DNA from 2 places in the Microbispora sp. CSR-4 genome. Region 2 is predicted to be linked to the other one. Evidence: predicted binding sites of a transcription regulator. Region 2 holds the regulator's gene; the other holds the start of a gene.
What was found. The regulator LexA, encoded in region 2, represses DNA repair genes until DNA is damaged. The targets are predictions, from matches to a motif close to TCGAACANNTGTTCGA.

Region 1 (7,233 bases), on a different contig from region 2:
CGGCCAGCGCCGCGGCGATCGCGACCAGCCCCGAGCCGGTGGCGAGGTCGAGGACGGTGCGGCCCCGCACGATCTCCGGGTGGTCGAGCACGTGGCGGGCCAGCGCCTGCCCTCCGGCCCAGGGGCAGGCCCAGAAGGGCAGCCGCCCGGCGCGCTCCCACAACTCGTACACGTGGTCGTCGCCGTCCACGTCCGGCCCTACGCCCGGCGCCCCGCCGGTGGGCACGCCGCTGGGCGCATTGCTGGGCGTGACCAGGTGCAGCCGTATCTCCGGCACGTACGGCACGGCCGCGAGCCGGGTATGCGCGCAGACGAAGTCCTCAGCGTCCTCGGCGACGTCCTCCACGGCCGCCGATCGTATCCGCACGGACACCCCCGCGGCGGGGCTATCCGCCCACGAGGAGGACATAAGCGGCCGGTGACGGCGGTCCCGACGAACCTGTCTTATCGCCCCGGATCTCTCTGGGGCGTCAGTTCTCGATGTCGCCGGCAACGGTGGAGACCGGCGTGTTGACGATGCCGTCGAACGCGTCGAGGACGGGGGTGTGCAGGTAGGCGCTCTGGATCCGGATGCGGTCGGGGCCCGCGCCGCCGGAGGCCTCCGCACGCGCCCGGCGGAGATCGGCCATGCTCAGCCCGAGCCCGGCATCCGCGAAGGCGGCCTCGATGCTGCCCTGCTCGGGCGGCTCCAGCTTGGTGTTGTCGATGGCGAATCCGAAGCGGGCGTCCTCATCGGGACGCATATCAGCGGTGTGCCCGGTGATGCTGGTCAGGGCGAGGGCGACGTATTCATCGGCCAGGCAGCGGTGGAGGTGCTGTCCCATGGGGAGCCCGGTGAGGTGGCCGTCGAAGGAGACCGGCGTCTTCTGAATGTGGGCGTTGTGGGCCGCCAGCACGATGCGGGTGCCGGGGCCGAAGCGCTCCAGGTGCCACAGGACCGACCCGGCCATGTAGACGTCGCGGGCCGAGGTGTCGGCGGTCAGGCCGGTGCCGGCGTACAGCCCGGCCATGGCACGAAAGCCGTAGTCGGCGTGGCAGGCGGCCTCGATCCGGCGCAGAGCGATCTCGTAACTTCGCCGGTCGCCGCGGGAGACGTACAGCACCTCGACGGCACGGAACCGGATGAGCAGGCGCATCAGGATCGCACTGAGAGCGTCCTGCTCGGCGGCGGCCAAGCGGGTCCAGGCCGGCGCGGCCGAGGCGGCGGACGCTCCGGCGAACGACTCGGCGATCCGGATGGCCTGCTGGACCAGCGGGAGGGTCTCGGGGTCGATCCGCCGCAGGTAGTCGGCGACGGGGGTCAGGGCGGGCAGCAGCGAGCCGCCGGCCGCGGGGACGTCGATCCCGGCGAAGCGCACCGGCACCTCGGCGGTGGCGTTGTGCCGGCGTATCCAGCGCAGCGGCTCCGCGACTCCCACAGGAATGGCCGCGGCGAGCCGGGCGTCCAGGTCGTCGTCCGTCCCCTGGCCCTGGGCCCAGGCGTCGAGAGGGAAGCCTTCGCTGAAGCCGTACTCGAAGGCCAGGACGGTGAAGCCGCAGCGTTCGGCCAGGAAGCGCAGGATGCGCCGGCGCAGCAGCGAGAACTCGGTGATGAAGTGCGAGTTCTCGCCGAGCGCGACGACGCGCGCATAGCCGATGATGTCGCGCAGCGGCTCCAGGTCGTCGAGCGGCGCCGCCGGGTCGAGGTGGGTGAGCGGGACGGCATGGGCGCGAAGCAGGTCGGCGAACGGGTTGCGGGGTGTGGAGGCAGGCATGCCGATGACTCGATTCGGAAGTGCTGGAACTCTGAAGCGCCGGATCATCCGTGGGGGAGCGGCGCCGCGTTCTCCAGGTCGTCGATGCTTCCGGACATGATCGTGCGGATGTGGTCGGTGATGTGCTGGAGCGGCCAGTCCCACCAGGCCAGCGCGAGGAGGCGCTCGATGTCCGTGTCGCCGTAGCGGCGGCGGATGAGCCTGGCGGGGTTGCCGGCGGCGATGCCGTAGTCGGGGACGTCGTCCGCGACGACCGAGCCGGAGGCGATGATCGCTCCGTGGCCGACGCGCACACCGGGCATCACCATCGACCGGTATCCGAGCCAGACGTCGTTGCCCACCACCGTGTCGCCCCGTCCGGGCAGGCCCGTGATGAGGTCGAAGTGCTCAGCCCAGGACCCGCCCATGATCGGGAACGGGAACGTCGAAGGTCCGTCCATGCGATGGTTGGCACCGTTCATGATGAACCGCACGCCCTCACCCAGAGCGCAGAACTTCCCGATGACCAGCTTCTCGGGCCCGTAGTGGTACAGCACGTTGCGGGTCTCGAACGCGGTCGGATCGTCCGGGTCGTCATAGTACGAGAACTCGCCGACTTCGATCAGCGGCGAGGTGATCAGCGGCTTCAGCAACACCACCCGCGGTTGCCCGGGCATCGGATGCAGCACGGTCGGGTCGGGGGGGCACAGCCGGCATCGCGCGTCGTTTCCTTCCTGGCCAACGCTTCGAAGAGGGTCGATGGCATCACTACTGCGACAGTTGGTGCGTTAAGATCCTTGCATGCCGCCGTTCCATTGAGCAACCGGACCACCAGCGATGACTTCTTCCACACCAGAGCCGGAGGGCGCCAGGCCCGTGCCGCCGCCCCGGCGCCGCCCCGGCGGCCGTACCGCCCGTATCCGCAGGCAGGTGCTCGACGCGGTGCTCGCCGAGCTCGGAGAGCACGGTTATGACGGGCTCACCGTCGACTCCGTCGCCGCCCGCTCGGGTGTGCACCGCGCGACGGTGTACCGGCGCTGGGGAGACGTCGGCGGCCTGCTCGCCGACGTCCTGGACGCGGCGGGCGACGACGCCTGGCAGCCCCCGGACACTGGTTCTCTGGAGGGCGACCTGGCGGCACTGAACCGCGAGATCCAGGACGCGCTCACCGCACAGCCGCCGATCGTGGCGGCCCTGATCGCCGCTTCGTTCCGCTCCGAGCAGGCCGATCACGCCCAACGGCGGCTCTGGGAGGACCGGTACGCCCGGTGCGAGGTCATCGTCCGCCGGGCAGTCGAGCGCGCCGAACTCCCGCCGGGCACGGACGCCCGGCGACTGCTCATCGCCGCCACGGCCCCCGTGTATCACCAGTTGGTGCTTCTCCGCACGCCGCCCGGCCCGGACCTGCCCGGCCAGGCGGCCAGAACCGCCGCTCTCGCCGCATCCGCCGGTGCCTTCGCCGTGCCGCCATCGGCCGGTGACACCTGACCGGCCCGTCCGCTCCGGGGCCGAGCAGGAGCGGCCGCACCGCCGCCTATCCCCCCGACGGCCGCTTACCGCCAGCGGTTGCCTAAAGGAGCGTGAGCTGTTCGGGCGGCGCGGGGGGTGCGGGCGAGGGAGCCGGCCGCTCGCCGGGCCGTCGCCAGGAACGGGCGCCACCCGCGTCGGCCGCGGCGTTGCCACCCGCCTCGGCGGCGCGATCGCCGCCGCCCGTTCCTGGTGCCTGATCGCCGCGCGGGGTCGACCGGCCGATGCCGTACTTGCGGGCGAGCGCGCGCACGGCGTGGCCGATCCGTTCCTGGTATGCCTTGGGGGCGTAGGCGCCCCGGCCGTACAGCTCCAGGTAACGGGGGACGAGCCGGGGGTGCTCGCGCGACAGCCAGGCCATGAACCACTCGCGTGCGCCCGGCCGCAGGTGGAGCACGATCGGCGTGACGTGCGTCGCGCCGGTCTCGGCGATGCGGCGCACGGTGGCCTCCAGCGCCTGCGGGGAGTCGCCCAGATAGGGGAGGATCGGCGCCATGAGCACGCCGCAGGGGATGCCGTGCTCGTTCAGCGTGGCGCACACCTCCAGCCGCTTGCGCGGGGAAGGGGTGCCCGGCTCGACGGCCCGCCACAGCGACTCGTCGGTGAACCCGATCGAGACGGCCGTGCTGACGTCGGTCACCTGTGCGGCCTCGGCGAGCAGATCGAGGTCGCGCAGGATCAGTGAGCCCTTGGTGAGGATCGAGAACGGGTTGCGGGCGTCCCGCAGCGCCGCGAGGATGCCCGGCATCAGCCGGTATCGGCCCTCGGCCCGCTGGTAGCAGTCGACGTTGGTCCCCATGGCGATGGGGTGCCCGCCCCACCGGGGCGCCGCCAGTTCCCTCCGTACGAGGTCGGGGGCGTTGACCTTCACGACGATCTTCGAGTCGAAGTCCCGCCCGGAGTCCAGGTCGAGATATTCGTGCGTCCTGCGGGCGAAGCAGTACGTGCACGCGTGGGTGCAGCCCCGGTAGGGATTGATCGTCCACTCGAACGGGACCCGGCTGGCCGAGGGGACCCGGTTGATGATCGACCGTGCGTGGATCTCGTAGAAGGTGACGCCCCGGAACTCCGGGGTGTCGAAGGTCCGGGTCACCGCCGACCGCGCGAACAGGGGAGTCGTCTCTCCCTGTGCGCCTTCCCCCGTTTCGAGCCGCAGCCCTTCCCACCGCACCCTCAGATTAGAACAGAGGTTCGATGGAGATCGCAACTTACAACGCGTCGTAAATCGCGGCCCTGGAAACGGCTAACGATCTTCATGGTTGGGCAGAACGTCGGCACATACCTTGCGTTCTGGGAGAGTTGCGCGATGGCCTGGTCGCAGGACGAAGAGCGGATGCTGGCGATGATCGAGCGGCACCTCACGGATGAGGACCCGAAGCTTGCGGCCAGGCTCGAGTCGTTCAACCACCGTGCGGAGCGCGGACGGCAGGGGCGAGGCACGGGCCGCCGCCTGCCGGGCCGCTCCACCGTGATCATCGCGGTGAGCTGGTTGCTCATCGCCACGTTGATCGCGACCCTGCTGGTCATGGCTCTGCGGCACGACGCCGCCGCTCTGCCGGTTTAGCGGAGCCCACGAGGCGCCGTGAAGCGGCGACCTCGATGCGGCCGTCACGTGACGTGCGCCCTCGGCCTCATCAGGACAGGGACTTGAGGAAGTGCGCGGCGACCGGGGCGGCGACCGAGCCGCCCATGCCGCCGCCCTCCACGACGACGGCGAAGGCCAGGTCGCCGCGGAAGCCCATGAACCAGGCGTGCGAGTCGAGCTTGGGCCCGGTGCCGAACTCGGCGGTCCCGGTCTTGCCCGCGGTCCCCGCGGGCAGCCCGGCGCCGTGGGCGGTGCCCTTGGTGACCACGGCCCGCATCATCGACCGCAGGGGCTCGACGACCTCGTCCGGCAGCTTCTCGGGAGCGGTCTTCTGCTGCAGCGAGGGCACCAGGGTGGGCGGCCGCCAGGAGCCGTCGGCCACCGCCGCGGCCACGGTCGCGATCACCAGCGGGCTCGCGGTGATCCTCGCCTGCCCGAACGCCTCCGCGGCGAGCTCGGCGTCGCTGGTGGCCTTCGGCATGCTGCCGGGGGTCGCCGGGACGCCGATGCGCAGCGGCCGGTTGAAGCCCAGGTTCGTCGCCATGTCGTACAGCTTGCGCGCGCCCAGCTTCTGCGCGGCGAGCGGCGCGAACGTCGTGTTGCACGAGTGGGCGTAGGAGTCGAGGAACGACAGCGACCCGAACGCCTCGTGGTCGGAGTTGCGGATCTTCAGCCCGCCGACGACCGCCTCCTTGGGGCAGGTCACCCGGCTCGACGGCGTCAGTCCCTCGGCCAGCAGCCCGGCGGCAGTGACCGTCTTGAACGTGGATCCCGGGGGGTACTTGCCGTCCAGGGCGCGGTTGAAGCCGCCCCTGTTGTTCACGACGGCGAGGATCTCGCCCGTCGAGGGCCTGACGGCTACGAGCGAGGCGGGTTTGTCCAGATCGCGTACGGCGTCCGCTGCGGCCTGCTGCACCTTCAGGTCGAGGCTGGTCCGCAGGTCCTTGCCGGGGGAGCCCTTGACGGTGTGCAGGGTCTTACGGCTGTCGCCGACCACCTGGATCTCGGTGGTCGGAGTGCCGGCGAGCTGCTTCTGGAACGTCTCCTGCAGGCCGCCGCGGCCCACGGCGTCGCCCTTCTTGTAGGCGGTGCCCAGCTTCTCGACGTCCTTGTCCGTCGCCTTGTCGAGGAAGCCCACGAGCTGCTGCACCGAGCCGCCCACGTCGCCGCCGTCGATGCGGTCGCCGTTGGCGTCGGTGATGGCGGCCCGCTGCGGCCACGACGTCTTCAGCGCCAGGTGGTTGGTCCCGTCGAGCGCGGGGTGGACCGCGGACGGCGACCAGTCGACCTTCCAGTAGTGGTCCTTGACCACGAGCTTGAGCGAGCCCTGGTAGGTCCAGTCGCCGACGTTCTTCACCGTGGCGGTGGCGGTGTAGGAGGCGGTCGCCCGGTCGTCCTTCGCCGCGCCGGCCCGCACGTCGCGCACGGTGACCTTCGCCACGCCGAGGTTCTTGGTGAGCTCGGCGTACGCCGCGTCGAAGCCCGCGGCGGGCGTGGCGAGCTCGGCCTTCATGGCCGCGAGGTCGCCCTTCGACCAGGCCGCGGTGAACCGCGCGGCCGTCTCCTGCGGAGTGCCGCGCGTGTGGAACACGTAGTAGGCGCCCCCGGCGGCCGCTCCGGCCACCACGACGGCCACGGCTGCGGAGATCGCGATGGTACGTCCTCGCGGCACGCGCACTCCCAACGACGGCCCTGCGGTCGGGTTCAGAGCCTAGCGGGGTCCGCCGTCGTTCACACTCCGGCTTCGCCGGAGCCCTTGACGCTGGCGCCGTACCGGGGGACGTACTCCTGGCCGGACAGGCGCTGGATCGCGGCCATGACCTCGTCGGTCACCCTCCGCCGGTCGCGGGCGTTGCCCGCGTCGCCGGTGAAGGTCATCGGCTCGCCGAACCGCACGCCGATGCTGTGCAGGCGCGGCACCGAGGTGCCGGGCGGCAGCACCTTCTCGGTGCCGATCATGGCGACGGGCACGACCGGGGCGCCGGTGGTCAGCGACAGCCAGGCCACGCCGACCTTCCCCCGATAGAGCCGGCCGTCGGGGGAGCGGGTGCCCTCGGGGTAGATGCCGAACAGCTCGCCCGCCTTCAGCACCTCCACCGCGGCGTCGAGCATGTCCTGGGCGGCGGAGACGTTCTCCCGGTCGATCTCCATCGCCCCCATCGCGCGCATCCACGCCGCCACGACGGGGTTGCCGGTGAAGTACTCCTTCTTCGCCACGAACCGCACCATGCGCGGAACGACGGCCGGCATGAAGAACGAGTCGAGCACGGACAGGTGGTTGGAGGCGAGGATCGCGGGCCCGTGCGCGGGGACGTGCTCGCGTCCTTCCGTTCGCGGCCGCCACAGTGCGTGCATGACGGGAACGCTGACGAACTTCAGGGCGGGGTA
Region 2 (7,233 bases):
AGCGCGAGCCGCCGGAAGATGTAGTCCATCACGGACTGCGCCATCCGGACGTCGGGGTCGTCGGTCATGCCCGCCGGCTCGAAGCGCATGTTGACGAACTTCTGCACGTACGTGTCGAGCGGCACGCCGTACTGGAGGCCGATCGAGATCGCCACGGAGAAGGCGTCCATCACGCCCGCGAGGGTCGAGCCCTGCTTGGACATCTTGAGGAAGACCTCGCCGAGACCGTCGTCGGGGTAGGACGAGGCGGTCATGTAGCCCTTGGCGCCGCCCACCGTGAAGCGGGTGGTGGTGCTCGGCCGCTGGTTGGGCATCCGCCGCCTGGTCGGCCGCGCGACCTCCACGACCTGGACGACCGGCTCCTTGTCCGCCGCCTCTGCGGGGGCCTCCTCGGAGGTCTTCTTCGCGACCGACAGCGGCTGGCCGACCTTGCAGTTGTCGCGGTAGACGGCCAGGGCCTTGAGGCCGAGCTTCCAGCCCTCCAGGTAGACCTGCTCGATGTCGTCCACGGTGGCCGACTCGGGCAGGTTGACGGTCTTGGAGATGGCGCCGGACAGGAACGGCTGGACGGCCGCCATCATCCGGACGTGGCCCATCGGGGCGATGGCCCGCTCGCCCATCGCGCAGTCGAACACCTCGTAGTGCTCCGGCCGCAGGCCGGGGGCGTCCACGACGTGGCCGTGCTCGGCGATGTACTCGACGATGGCCTCGACCTGCTCCTCCGGGTAGCCGAGCCGGCGCAGCGCCCGCGGGATCGTCTGGTTGACGATCTGCATCGAACCGCCGCCGACGAGCTTCTTGAACTTCACCAGCGCCAGGTCGGGCTCGATGCCGGTGGTGTCGCAGTCCATCATCAGGCCGATGGTGCCGGTCGGGGCGAGCAGCGACGCCTGGGCGTTGCGGTAGCCGTTCTTCTCGCCCAGCTTGAGGCACTCCTGCCACTGCCGGGTGGCCTCGGTGTGCAGGGCCTTGTCCATGTCGCCGAGCGTGCGCAGGTCGTCGTTGGCCGCGGCGTGCTTGCGCATGACCCGCTTGTGCGGCTCGGCGTTGCGCTGGTAGCCGTCGTACGGGCCGACGATCCCGGCGATCTCGGCCGAGCGGCGGTAGGACACGGCGGTCATCAGCGATGTGATCCCGGCCGCGATGGCCCGGCCGCCGTCGGAGTCGTACGCGTGCCCGGTCGCCATCAGCAGCGCGCCCAGGTTGGCGTAGCCGATGCCGAGCTGGCGGTACGCCCGGGTGGTCTCGGCGATCTTCTGCGTCGGGAAGTCGGCGAAGGTGATCGAGATGTCCATCGCGGTGATGATCAGCTCGGTGACCTTCACGAAGGTCGCGACGTCGAAGGAGTCGTCGTCGCGCAGGAACTTCAGCAGGTTGATCGACGCGAGGTTGCACGAGGAGTTGTCCAGGTGGACGTACTCCGAGCAGGGGTTGCTGGCCGTGATGCGCCCGGTCTCGGGGCAGGTGTGCCAGTCGTTGATCGTGTCGTCGTACTGCAGGCCGGGGTCGGCGCACTCCCAGGCGGCCTGGGCCATCTTGCGGAACAGCGACCGCGCCTCGACCTCTTCGATGACCTCGCCGGTCAGCCGGGCCCGCAGGCCGAACTTGTCGCCCGCCTCGACGGCCCGCATGAACTCGTCGGAGACCCGCACCGAGTTGTTGGCGTTCTGGTACTGCACGGACACGATGTCCTTGCCGCCGAGGTCCATGTCGAACCCGGCGTCGCGCAGCGCGCGGATCTTGTCCTCTTCGCGCGCCTTGGTCTCGATGAACTCCTCGATGTCGGGGTGGTCCACGTCGAGGACGACCATCTTGGCCGCCCGGCGGGTGGCGCCGCCCGACTTGATGGTGCCGGCGGAGGCGTCGGCGCCGCGCATGAAGGACACCGGGCCGCTGGCCGTGCCGCCGCTGGACAGCAGTTCCTTGGACGAGCGGATGCGGGAGAGGTTGACCCCGGAGCCGGAGCCGCCCTTGAAGATGACGCCCTCTTCCTTGTACCAGTCGAGGATCGACTCCATCGTGTCGTCCACGGCCAGGATGAAGCAGGCGCTCACCTGCTGGGGGGAGCGGGTGCCGACGTTGAACCACACCGGGGAGTTGAAGCTGAAGACCTGGTGGATCAGCGCGTGCTTGAGCTCGTGGTCGAAGATCTCCGCGTCCTCGTCGGAGGCGAAGTAGCCGTTCTCGACGCCGGTCCTGGTGTAGACGCCCACGACCCGGTCGACGAGCTGCTTGAGGCTCGACTCGCGCTGCGGGGTGCCCACCGCCCCGCGGAAGTACTTGGTGGTGACGATGTTGGCCGCGTTGACCGACCAGAAGTCCGGGAACTCCACGCCGTGCTGCTCGAAGTTGACCGAGCCGTCCCGCCAGTTCGTCATCACGACGTCGCGCCGCTCCCAGCGGACCTCGTCGTACGGGTGGACACCCGGGGTGGTGAAGATGCGCTTCATCTTCAGGCCCTTGCGCGGGCGCTTGCCCGGGTGACCCCCCGCACCCGACACCGTGCCGCTCACGGTCTCCGTCATGACTTCCCCCTCCCAGGGCCCGATGGAGCCCCTTCTCCGGACCACGCTCGTTGAAACCACATAGTCGCGGTGCGCCGTCGCGCCCCGCCCGCCTCGTCCCGGTCCCCCGGAAGGCGTCTTATTCCTCGCCCCCGGTGCCATGGGCTGCGGTGCCGTGGGCCGCGCGGAGCCGCTCGATCTCCGCCTCGAAGTCCGCCAGCGTCTCGAAGCTGCGGTAGACCGACGCGAAGCGCAGGTAGGCCACCTCGTCGAGATCGCGGAGCGGGCCCAGGATGGCCAGGCCGACCTCGTGGGAGGCGATCTCGGCCGCGCCCGTGCCCCGGATGCTCTCCTCGACGCGCTGCCCGAGCTGGGCGAGGGAGTCCTCGCTGACCGGGCGCCCCTGACAGGCCCGCCGCACGCCGGCGATGACCTTCTCGCGGGAGAACGGCTCGGTGACTCCGCTGCGCTTGCTCACCATCAGCAGTACGGTCTCCTGCGTGGTGAACCTGCGCCCGCACTCGGGACAGGTGCGCCGGCGACGGATCGCCGCCCCGTCCTCTGCCGCGCGGCTGTCCACGACCCGGGTGTCCGGGTGGCGACAGAACGGACAGTGCACTTCATCGCCTCCCTGAACGCACATCCCCGAACACAAGGTGTGGTGAACTTACACCGGTGTGACTACTAGATGTTGTGGTCCAACCGTAGGAGCGCCCGACCTTGAACGCAAGTCGAACCGGCCTTGGGCAAGGAAGTCCCTGCTCCGCCCGCGTGTCGCACCCCGGGTCACGGCCGCATCACGCGCCCCGGCCGTCGCGGAATAGGCCGTTTACGCGCCTTTTCCCGGCCGTTTTTCGCACGGCTTCTGACCTGCGCCTACAGCGGCCGAAGAAGATCGGGGAAATCGAACACGGGATCGATCGAACTCCCGTACGATGAAGGCGGACGGCGAGATCGGCGATTTCGCTGGATATCGAACAATTGTTTGACGGTGATCTTGAATCGCGGTACGGTCGCTCTGTGCGACACGAGGAACACGGATTGAGAGGTGGCATCGTGAGTGACCGAAGTGAGCAGGCGAATGGCGTCAGCGACCTCGCGGTTCGCAGGCGCGACTCGCTTGGCCTCACCCCCAGGCAGCGGAAGATTCTCGAGGTGATCCGCGACTCGGTCCAGCAGCGCGGTTATCCGCCGTCCATGCGGGAGATCGGGGAAGCGGTCCAGCTGACCAGCACCTCCAGCGTGTCGCACCAGCTCACGGCGCTCCAGCGTAAGGGCTACCTCCGGCGTGATCCCCATCGGCCCCGGGCCCTGGAGGTCCGGCTGCCGGGCGAGCCGGTGCTGTGGGTGGACCCCGACGCCACCTCCGAGGAGGAGCCCGGGTTCAGCCGGCCCACCGCGGCCTACGTGCCGCTGGTCGGCCGCATCGCGGCCGGTGGGCCCATCCTCGCCGAGCAGAGCATCGAGGACGTGTTCGCCCTGCCCAAGCAGCTCGTGGGCGAGGGCACGCTGTTCCTGCTCCAGGTCTCCGGCGACTCGATGATCGAGGCCGCCATCGCCGACGGCGACTGGGTCGTGGTCCGGCAGCAGCCGGTCGCCGACAACGGCGACATCGTGGCCGCGATGATCGACGGCGAGGCCACCGTGAAGACCTTCAAGCGCAAGGACGGGCACGTGTGGCTGGTGCCGCACAACCCCAACTACGAGCCGATCCCGGGCGACGAGGCCACCGTGCTCGGCAAGGTCACGGCTGTCCTTCGCAAGCTGTAGCCGCGCCGGCGCCCCGCGGCACGACGGGATCGCGGGGCGCGGCGGCCGCCTTTTCGGCGGTCGTCAACCGGCAATTAGGGTGAGTCGGATGAAGCTCGACTCCCTCTCCCTCGACGCGGCCCGGGGCCGTGACGGAATCAAGTGGGCGCAGGCCGCGCCCGGCGTCATCCCCGCCTGGGTCGCCGACATGGACTTCCCCGTGCCCGACGTGGTCACGGAGGCCATAGCGCGACGCGCCGCCAAGGACCTCGGCTATCCCGCCTGGCTGGACACCCCGACCGCGGGACCACTGGCGGAGGCGTTCGCCGAGCGGATGGAGACGCGGCACGGCTGGCGGGCCGATCCGGCCCACGTGCGGTCCTTCACCGACCTCAACCAGGCTCTCCAGGTGCTGCTGCACGTCCTGACCGAGCCCGGCGACGCCGTGGCACTGCACGTCCCCGCCTACGACCCCTTCCTCACCACCATCACCGGGATGAACCGCCGCCTGGTGCCCATGCCGCTGACGGCCGACGGCAGGTTCGAGGTCCCCGGAGAGCCCGTCAGTGTGCTCCTGCTGGTCAACCCGCAGAACCCGTCGGGCCGTTCGTTCACCCGTGAGGAGCTCGAAGGCGTCGCCGCGTACGCCGATCGGCACGGCACGCTGGTGATCGCCGACGAGATCCACGCCGACCTGACGTACGCCCCGAAGCGGCACATCCCGTTCGCCACGATCCTCCCCGAGCGCACGGTCACGCTGACCTCCGCCAGCAAGGCCTTCAACATGGGCGGACTGCACTGCTCGGTGGCCCACCTCGGCGCGAAGGAGGCCAGGGACGCACTCGGCCGCCAGCCCGCCCACATCTTCGGCGCGCCCAGCGTGCTCGGGGTGGAGGCCACGGTGGCCGCCTGGCGGCACGGCGACGCGTGGCTGGAGGAGGTGCTGGCGATCCTCGACCGCAACCGCAGGCTCGTCGCCGAGCGGCTCCCGTCGGTCGGCTACCGCGTTCCCGAGGCCACCTATCTCGCGTGGCTCGACTTCGGGGTGCCCGGCGCGGCGGCGTTCGTCGAGCGGGAGGCCCGGGTCAGGCTCAACCCGGGCCCGATGTACGGAGGCGGCGACACCTTCGCCCGCCTCAACTTCGCGACATCGGCGGCGATCCTGGAGGAGATCCTGTCGAGGATCGCCGCCGTGCTGACGTGACGCGCCCGCTCAGCTCGCCGTACAGGTGACCGAGGACGGAACGCCGTTGCTGCCCGACCAGCTTCCGTTGAAGCCGAACGCGGTCGAGGCGCCGGCGCCCAGCGTGCCGTTGTAGGACATGTTCGTCACCGTGACGTTGGACCCGCTCGCGCTGAGCGTGCCGTTCCAGAGCTGCGTGATGCTCTGGCCGTTCGGGAAGGACCAGTTCACGGTCCAGCCCGAGATGGCCGACGAACCCGCCTTGACCGTGACCTCGCCCTGGAAGCCGCCGGGATACTCGTTGACGACCTTGTACGTGGCCGTGCAGGTCTTCCCGCCCGGCGACGAGGGAGACGCGGACGGCGACGGGGAGGGAGACGGCGAGGGAGACGGCGATGGGGAGGGCGACCGAGTCGGAGACGCCGACGGCGAGGCCGAGGGCGAGGGCGACACTGGCGGCGTCGGGGTGCCACCACCGCCGGTCGGCGGGATCAGGTAGGGCGAGATGATGCTCTGCTTGGCCTGGTCGACCGTCGCCCAGTCGTCCTTGAGAATGCCGCCCGTGTCACCCGAGTTGGGGTTCCACGACCAGTAGGTGAACGACATGCCGTTCACGCCGGTGCCCATGTACTTCATGAGCTCCTGGAGCCAGATCTTGTCGATGTTGCTGGCGAGCGTCGTGCCGAACTCGCCGACCATGATCGGGGCGATGTTCTGCTTGTAGAGGTAGCCCCAGTACTTGTCCCAGATGGCCGGCATGTTGGCCGGGTAGGACGGGTCGTCGAACCAGTTCTGGTGGAAGACCGAGGTGGCGTACTCGTGGGGCGAGTAGACGAGCCGGTTGGCCACGTTGAGCCGCACCGGATACTGCCCGGCCTTGGTGAGGTTGCCGCCCCACCAGCCGCAGTCCTCGTCGTTGCTGGGGTCGTTGTCCCAGACGTTGGACTCGCCGCCGCTCGGGCAGCTCACGCCCTCCACGAAGATCAGCCAGTTGGGCTGCACGGACAGGATCGCGTTGCCGGCCCGCTCGGCCGCCAGGCGCCAGTCGCGCGACTCGTCGCCGCAGCCCCAGCAGGAGCCCTTCGCGTTCGGGTTGGTGCCGTCGGCGTGCGGCTCGTTGTGCAGGTCGGCCCCGATGACGGTGGGGTTGCCCGCGTAGTGCTGGGCCAGCGACTTCCAGTCGTTGATCCAGGTCGACTCGGGGACGCCGGAGGTGTACCACAGCGCCGTCTGGCCCGCGCTGGTCGGGCGGTGCCGGTCGAGGATGATCCGCATGCCCTTCTGGCCCGCGTAGTCCACGACCTTGTCGAGGATCTGCAGCGGGGACAGGCCGATCAGGTCGGGGTTGGAGTAGGTGTTGACGCTCGTCGCCTGCGCGCCCGGCTTCAGCGCGTCGTCGGAGAACGGCACCCGGATGGTGTTGTAACCGAGGCTCGCCATGAGGTCGAGCTGGCTCTTCCACGGGTTGTTCGCCCACAACCCGTGGAAGGTCTTGTTGTCGGTCTCCATGCCGAACCAGTTGATGCCGGTCAGCCGGACCGTCGCGCCGGTGCTGTCGACGATCTTGTTCCCGCTGGTGTGCAGGTAGCCGGTGCCCGTGCCGGCGGCGTTAGCCGGTGACCCGGTGACGACGAGCACGGTCGCCGCAACCGCGGCGGCGGTCGTCAGCCCGCCGAGAATTCGTCTGTACAAGACGTGCCTCCCACGCGGGGCGCACGCCGACGGCGAGCCATACGGTCAGGCGCGCACCCCAGACCACCGCCGGAGCGGTGGTGGTCGCGGCATGCCCTGACCGCA

Region 1: FLV34_RS21825 (Rv2578c family radical SAM protein) is a predicted target of LexA. The motif match lies at 4,440-4,455, and genes of this name have one in related genera.

The regions. Positions count from the first base shown of each region.
Region 1 is NZ_VJVX01000029.1:81,926-89,158, forward strand. It holds gene FLV34_RS21805 (methyltransferase) at 1-346, opposite strand, end outside; gene FLV34_RS21810 (erythromycin esterase family protein) at 471-1,754, opposite strand; gene FLV34_RS21815 (CatB-related O-acetyltransferase) at 1,799-2,410, opposite strand; gene FLV34_RS21820 (TetR/AcrR family transcriptional regulator) at 2,571-3,221, shown strand; gene FLV34_RS21825 (Rv2578c family radical SAM protein) at 3,304-4,431, opposite strand; gene FLV34_RS21830 (DUF3040 domain-containing protein) at 4,567-4,824, shown strand; gene FLV34_RS21835 (penicillin-binding transpeptidase domain-containing protein) at 4,895-6,517, opposite strand; gene FLV34_RS21840 (1-acyl-sn-glycerol-3-phosphate acyltransferase) at 6,577-7,233, opposite strand, start outside.
Region 2 is NZ_VJVX01000007.1:25,161-32,393, reverse strand. It holds gene FLV34_RS08615 (vitamin B12-dependent ribonucleotide reductase) at 1-2,525, opposite strand, end outside; gene nrdR (transcriptional regulator NrdR) at 2,644-3,123, opposite strand; gene lexA (transcriptional repressor LexA) at 3,561-4,274, shown strand; gene FLV34_RS08600 (MalY/PatB family protein) at 4,363-5,457, shown strand; gene FLV34_RS42260 (cellulase family glycosylhydrolase) at 5,467-7,128, opposite strand.